DNA from 2 places in the Pseudarthrobacter sp. NPDC080039 genome. Region 2 is predicted to be linked to the other one. Evidence: predicted binding sites of a transcription regulator. Region 2 holds the regulator's gene; the other holds the start of a gene.
The links. The regulator LexA, encoded in region 2, represses DNA repair genes until DNA is damaged. The targets are predictions, from matches to a motif close to TCGAACANNTGTTCGA.

Region 1 (3,409 bases), on a different contig from region 2:
TCCACGGCGACGTCAAGTCCCATCCCGGTCAACTGCCTGACGGTATCCGGCGTGGCAGCCACACGCCGCTCACCCTCCCGGCGTTCCCGCGGAATCCCCAGTTTCACCCGCCGACTCCTCTTCCTGACGAGCAATGCAGCGGCTCTGCTGCACGCAGTTGGCTAGAGTCTAGGGCCACTGCTGCCGCTGCGGGAGTAGTGACGCCGGCTTCGGTGGCAAAGCGTTACCTCAGCCGCACCGGGAACCTCGGTCAGTGCGCGGCCCGGCCCGCTTTGGGGGTGGCAGGGGCGGCCTTGGGTACCGGTCCGCCGTAGTCGAGCGCGATGCGCCGTGCGGCTTCCATCAGCTGGGGCAGGACTGACGCTTCGATGTCCTGGGCCGCAGCCCTGTGGGTCTGCAGCGAAACGTTGGCCGCGGCCACAACCTCATGTCCGCGCAGGACCGGGACGGCCACGCCCCGCAGGCCTTCCTCCAGTTCCTGCGACACCATGGCCCAGCCCCTGGTCCTTGCCGCCTCCACCTCGGCACGCAGGTCCTCGACGCTGCCGATGGAGCGGTCGGTGAAGCGTTGCAGCCGGACCGAGTGGAGGTAGTCCTCCAGCTGCGGCGCGGGGAGCCCCGCAAGGAGGACCCTGCCCATGGAGGTGGCCCAGGCCGGGAAGCGGGTACCCACCGTGATGGACACGCTCAGCAGGCGCGGTGAGGGTATACAGGCGACGTAGACCACGTCACCGCCATCCAGGATGCACAGCGACGTTGTCTCATTGAGCTCCGCCGCCAGGTCCCTCAGATGCGGCTCGGCCACCCGGGGCAGCGTCAGTGCGGCCAGGTATGACCGGCCCACATCCAGGGACCGCGCCGTCAGCTCGAAAGCCGGCCCGTCAGCACGGAGGTAGCCAAGGTCGGCGAGGGTGAGCAGGAAGCGCCGGGCAGATGCCCGGGTCATGTCCGTCCGGGCGGCCACCTGCGACACGGTAAGGCGGGGCTGGTCCGGGGTGAAGGCCAGCAGGACATCAAAGGCCTTCTCAACCGACTTAACGAAGTAGCCTGCCTGCTCCTCCACGTTGCTGTTCCCCTCCGAACCAACCGGGCATGCCGGCACGGGACTGCCGGTCTTTCGCACCTGTTCGATCATATCGGGCGGGGAAGACCCCGCCCGGCGACGGCCAGCCTAGTGGGTATCCCGAAGCCGGACGAGCGTGTCCTGCAGCAGACTGCCCGCTCCGCTGTCCAGGCCCAGAAGTGGCACCATGGCCACCGCCTGCTCCCGAAGGTGGTCCCACCCGTCGATGCACCGCACGCCCATTGCCTGTGCGCAGGCAACGGTGGCGGTGGTATGCCGGGCGTACACGAAGTCGTACAGGACGGCATCCGGGGCCAGTGCGGCACCGCCCCAGGCCGGCACGTCAGACCTGCTTTTTCCAATGGGCGTCGCGTTGACGATCAGGGAAGCACCAGCGGCGGCCTCCTGGGCTTGCTCCCACGTGACGCCGCGCGCGTCGAGGCCCAGCTCGCGCGCAAGCTCCAGCAACTCCGCGGAAGCATGGGGATCGCGGTCGGTGATGGACACAGCCCCCACGTGTTTCCGGATGGCAATGAGGGCCGCACGGGCGGCTCCCCCTGCTCCGAGCAGGAGGGCATGGCGCTGGTAGGTGTTGCCGAGCAGCACTTCGGCAGCGGTGATGTCGGTGTTGTGGCCTTCCAGGCCGCCGCCCGCCCGCAGAAGCAGGTTGCAGGCCCCGCTCAGCCGCACGGACTCGTCAGCATTATCGGCTGTTTCAGCTGCCCAGTGCTTGTGCGGCATGGTCACGTTGGCGGCGAGCATATCCCGTTCCAGGAGCCTCCTGCGGACCTGCGCAAGATCGCCGTGGGGTGGGACATCCCATGCCTCGTACGTCCAGCCGTTGCCCAGCCGGGCCAGAACCGGATTCCAAAGCCCGGGCGACATGGCCTGGGAAGCCGCCGACCCGATCAGGACCAGCCGGAAAGCCTGGGTGCGAGGTTCCATACAAAGATCCACCTTCCGCCGACATCGACGTTGTGATTGCCGTCACCGGCTAGTATCCTCTTTCTAGGCGCATTTCGCACACTTGTTCGGAATGCGTACAAATTAGAAAAAGATCCCCACCTTCAGCGTGGAAGGGACCCCACAATGACCAACATCGCAGCAGGAGCCCAGGCCCAGTCGACGCCTGAGGCGCAGCGCCGTCTCAGGCGCGCAAAAAAGGCAGCGTTGGCAGCCTTCCTCGGCGGCGCACTGGAGTACTACGACTTCTTCATCTACGCCACGGCCGCCTCCCTCGTCTTCTCAAAGATCTTCTTCCCTGCGGGCGATCCCACCGTGGCGCTCATCGCGTCCTTCGCCACCTTCGGTGTCGCCTACGTCGCGAGGCCGTTCGGCGCAGTGGTGTTCGGGCACCTGGGTGACAAGATCGGCCGCAAGAACACCCTCGTGCTCACCCTCGTCCTGATGGGCAGCGCCACCTTCCTGATCGGCGCCCTGCCGGACTTCAGCCTGGCAGGTTACTGGGCCCCCGGACTGCTGGTGGTGCTGCGCCTGCTGCAGGGCCTGTCCGCCGGCGCTGAAACCGCCGGCGCTTCGGCCTTGTCCACGGAGGAAGCCCCCGAGGGCCGCCGTGGTTTCTTCGCCAGCTTCGCCATGAGCGGCATTTCGGCCGGCATCGTGCTGGCGTCCCTTGCCTTCCTGCCCGTGGCTGCCATGAGTGAAGCAGACCGGATCGCCTGGGGCTGGCGGATTCCGTTCTGGCTCTCCCTGGTGGTCCTCATCGTCGCCTATCTCGTACGCCGCTCCCTGGAGGAACCGGAGGTCTTCGAGGAAAAGCATGACCACGGCGAACTGGTGAAGCTCCCCTTCGCCAAGATGTTCCAGACCCACCCCGCCCAGTTCTTCCAGGTGGCGCTGATGTCCTTCGAGACCGTCACCAACACCTTCATGCAGTCCTTTGGCCTGGCCTATGCGGTTTCGGTGGGCGTCCCGGCCTCCACCATGCTGTGGGTCAGCATCCTGGGCAACGTCCTGGCCATCGTCAGCCAGCCCCTGCTGGCGCGGATGTCGGACACCTTTGGCCGCCGCCCCATCTTCATCGGGGGCGTGCTTGGTTCCGGGGCCATGATCTTCGTGTACTTCTGGGTCATTTCCACCGCGAACATCCCCATGATCTTCCTGACCAGCACCCTGATCACGGCCGGCACCTACGCCATGTCCAATGCCATCTACCCGGCCTGGTTCGCGGAGCTGTTCAACGTCAAGGTCCGCTATTCGGGCATGGCCATCGGCCTGCAGATCGGCATCCTCTGCGCCGGCTTCACGCCGCTGCTCGGCACTGCCCTGGTGGGTGCGGACAAGGCGAACTGGGGACCGGCTGCCTGGATCGTTGCCGGTTCATCC
Region 2 (3,409 bases):
GCCGCTGCCGTTGGGGGCCCGTCGTCGCAGCTTGGCAGGGAAGTGGTGCGGCTCCGCGAGTGGGCAGAGAAGACAACCACCGGCGACCGGGACGAGCTCCTGCCTGGTGTGACCGACCGGGCCTGGCGCCAGGTCTCCGTGACGTCCATGGAATGCCTGGGCGCCCAGAAATGCCCCTTGGCCGCAGAGTGTTTCAGTGAACTGGCGCGGCAGGACGCGGCCGAGGCGGACGTGGTGGTGACCAACCATGCCATGCTTGCCGTCAGCGCTTTCGAGGGACTCGCAGTACTGCCTGAATACGACGTCGTGGTGGTTGACGAAGCGCACGAACTGCAGGACCGGGTGACCGGCGCAGTCTCGGGGCAACTTTCGGTCGCCATGGTCCACGCTGCCGCTGCCGGCGCCCGGAAGCACACTGCCATCACCGTTGACGCCTTGAACGCGGCCGCCGCCAATCTTGAGCTGGCACTCGCCGGGGCGCCAAGCGGCTTGCTTCCCAATGGCCTGAACGATGAGCAGCTTGACTGCGTGGACCAGTTGCGCGAGGCGTGCCGGGCCGCACTGTCCGATTCCAAGGGGGACAGCAACACTACAGCCGACGGCGGGCGGCAGCTCGCGCGGTCCCGCCTCATGCTTATTTTGGAACTGTGCGAGCGGCTTATCGCCGCCAGGGAAAACCGGGAAGTGGTCTGGTTTTCCCGCGCCAGCACCTTCGATCCCGGACAGGGATACTCGCCGCCGGACGAGAACGCGCCGGTGCTGGTCAACATCGCGCCGTTGTCCGTGGCCGGAAGGTTGCGGGAAGGGCTCTTTGCGGGGCACACCGTGGTGTTGACGTCCGCTACCCTCGCGATCGGCTCGGCCTTCGAACCTGCGGCGGGTGGACTGGGCCTCCTGGGTGAGGGGGCGCCAAGCTGGAAGGGCGTGGACGTCGGGTCGCCCTTCGACTATCCCAAACAGGGCATCCTCTACGTGGCCGGCCACCTGCCCAAACCCGGGCGCGGCGTGTCTCCGGAGGCGCTGGAGGAACTGGAAGCGCTCATCAAGGCATCGGGCGGCGGCGCATTGTGCCTCTTCTCCTCCCGCCGGGCGGCTGAAGAAGCAGCGGACGCCCTGCGGCCGAGGCTGGACGTGACGGTCCTGTGCCAAGGCGAGTCGACCATGACCGCCCTGGTCAAGCAGTTCGCCGATGAGCCCGATACCTGCCTTTTCGGGACCATGTCCCTGTGGCAGGGAGTCGACGTGCCCGGAGGCTCCTGCCGCCTTGTGGTAATCGACCGAATTCCGTTTCCGCGGCCGGATGATCCGCTGATGACGGCACGGTCGCGGGCAGTGGCGCAGGCGGGCGGGAACGGGTTCATGTCTGTTTCGGCCACGCACGCCGCGATCCGGCTGGCGCAGGGGGCCGGCCGGCTGATCCGGTCACCGGGGGACAAAGGTGTGGTGGCCGTGCTGGACTCGCGGCTGGCCACCGAGCGCTATGCCGGTTTTCTCCGGGGCGCCCTGCCGCCGTTCTGGGCAACTACCGACCGCAGCAAGGCGCTGGCGGCGCTCAGCCGGCTGGGCGCCGACGCGTCGAGGTAGCTGCGGGAGCCCGGAGACGGTTCCTGCAGTGCCCGGTGGAGCGTCGCAGGAACAGCCGGCTCCCCGAGGAGTCAGAGGGAGCGCAGGACCGAGACGACCTTGCCCATGATGGTGGCGTGGTCGCCCAGGATGGGTTCGTACTGGGTGTTCTGGGGGAGCAGCCACGTGTGGCCGTCGCGCTGCCGGAACGTCTTGACGGTTGCTTCGTCGTCGAGCAGTGCAGCAACGATGTCGCCGTTGGCAGCGTCAGCCTGCCGCCGGACCACCACCCAGTCGCCGTCGCAAATGGCCGCGTCCACCATGGAGTCACCGGCCACCCTCAGCATGAAGAGTTCACCTTGACCAACCAGTTGGCGGGGAAGGGGCATGACGTCTTCAACGAGTTGTTCAGCCAGGATCGGTCCGCCGGCAGCAATCCGGCCCACCAGCGGGACCATCGCCGTATCGAGTGCGGTGGGTAGTTCAGCCACGGTGGCGCCGCCCGATGCAGCCTGGGGTGCGGGGGACGTGCCGGCCGCTTTGCCGCCGCCGTCCAGGGTGAGGGGCATCAGTACTTCCATGGCACGCGGCCGTTTGGGGTCGCGCCGGAGGTAACCCAGCTTCTCCAATTGCGAGAGCTGGTGGGTGACGCTCGACAGGCTTGCCAATCCCACGGTATCGCCGATTTCCCGCATGGAGGGCGGATACCCATTCTCATTCACTGAGCGCTGGATGGTTTCGAGGATCTTTTTCTGCCGGGGTGTCAGCCCCTTGGCGGTCCTCTTGGATTGCGGGGCGGTCCTGCCCCCGGCGGCTGCTGCTGCCATATTCGCCGATGCCTTTCGCTTGCCGCCGGTTCTTCCGCTTTTGCTGTGCTGCAGCGCCGCCCGGAAGGACTCCCACTGTCATTGTCAGACCCTGCTGTTCAACTTCAGGGGTGGTTGTTCTCTGGTTCAAAGCTAGGCCAGCCACACTGCTTTTTCAAACATTTGTTCTAGCGAGTCTCGACAATGTTCGTTGATAAGTGCTAAAACTGAATCAAGCAAGTTCGAACATGTGTTCTAACCGATGCGCCAGTTATTCGAAGATGTGGCCGGAAAAGTTTCCGCCCGTACCCCGGATCCCCAGGCGCCGGAAGAACACCCGGGCAGCACGGCAGGTCCAGGAGGGCTCAGTTCATGTCAGCTATATCTCTTCACCAGGTTTCACTCCCGTCAGCACCCCTGCGGCTAACGCGACGGGGCAGGATCGTCCTGATTGGGGTCCCGCTTGTTGTCATTGCCGTGCTATTGCTGTCCCTGGCCGGCATCTTCCATTCGCCGGCCAAGGCCTCTGATTCGGCCTCAGACCTGGCGGTCACGCCCACGCTCACCGTGACCGTGCAGCCGGGACAGTCCCTGTGGGCTATTGCCAGTGCGGTGGCACCGGACCGGGACGCCAGGGACGTCGTGGCGGACATCGTCCAGCTCAACAACCTCAGGGCCGGGTCCGTGCTGCCTGGCCAGCAGTTGTTCGTCCCCACCCGTTGAGTATGCGCCTTTTTCGGGCGAGGCCTGCCTGGGCCGCGGTGGGGCGCCGGGGAGGGCGGAGAACCGTCACATTTTCCGGTCGTTGCCGAGGCAACTAAACTGTTCAGGTGAACGACCAGCTAGAACGTCTGAACCGGCTTCCCCTCCGCAGCAACCTTCGCGGCCTCACCCCCTACGGGGCGCCCCAACTGGACGTCCCCATCCTCCTGAACGTCAATGAGAACACCCATGGTGTTCCGGCTGACGTCCGCGCCGCCATCAGCGCCGCCGTTACGGAGGCCGCTGCAGGGCTCAACCGCTACCCGGACCGCGAGTTC

Region 1: a site for LexA is predicted at 2,083-2,098, ahead of AB0313_RS10350 (shikimate dehydrogenase). Genes of this name have one in related genera too.

Annotation. Positions count from the first base shown of each region.
Region 1 covers NZ_JBFBKY010000007.1:74,440-77,848, forward strand. The annotation lists gene AB0313_RS10340 (Re/Si-specific NAD(P)(+) transhydrogenase subunit alpha) at 1-107, opposite strand, end outside; gene AB0313_RS10345 (IclR family transcriptional regulator C-terminal domain-containing protein) at 251-1,063, opposite strand; gene AB0313_RS10350 (shikimate dehydrogenase) at 1,172-2,008, opposite strand; gene AB0313_RS10355 (MFS transporter) at 2,153-3,409, shown strand, end outside.
Region 2 covers NZ_JBFBKY010000008.1:131,905-135,313, forward strand. The annotation lists gene AB0313_RS11690 (ATP-dependent DNA helicase) at 1-1,584, shown strand, start outside; gene lexA (transcriptional repressor LexA) at 1,656-2,390, opposite strand; gene AB0313_RS11700 (LysM peptidoglycan-binding domain-containing protein) at 2,742-3,092, shown strand; gene AB0313_RS11705 (histidinol-phosphate transaminase) at 3,200-3,409, shown strand, end outside.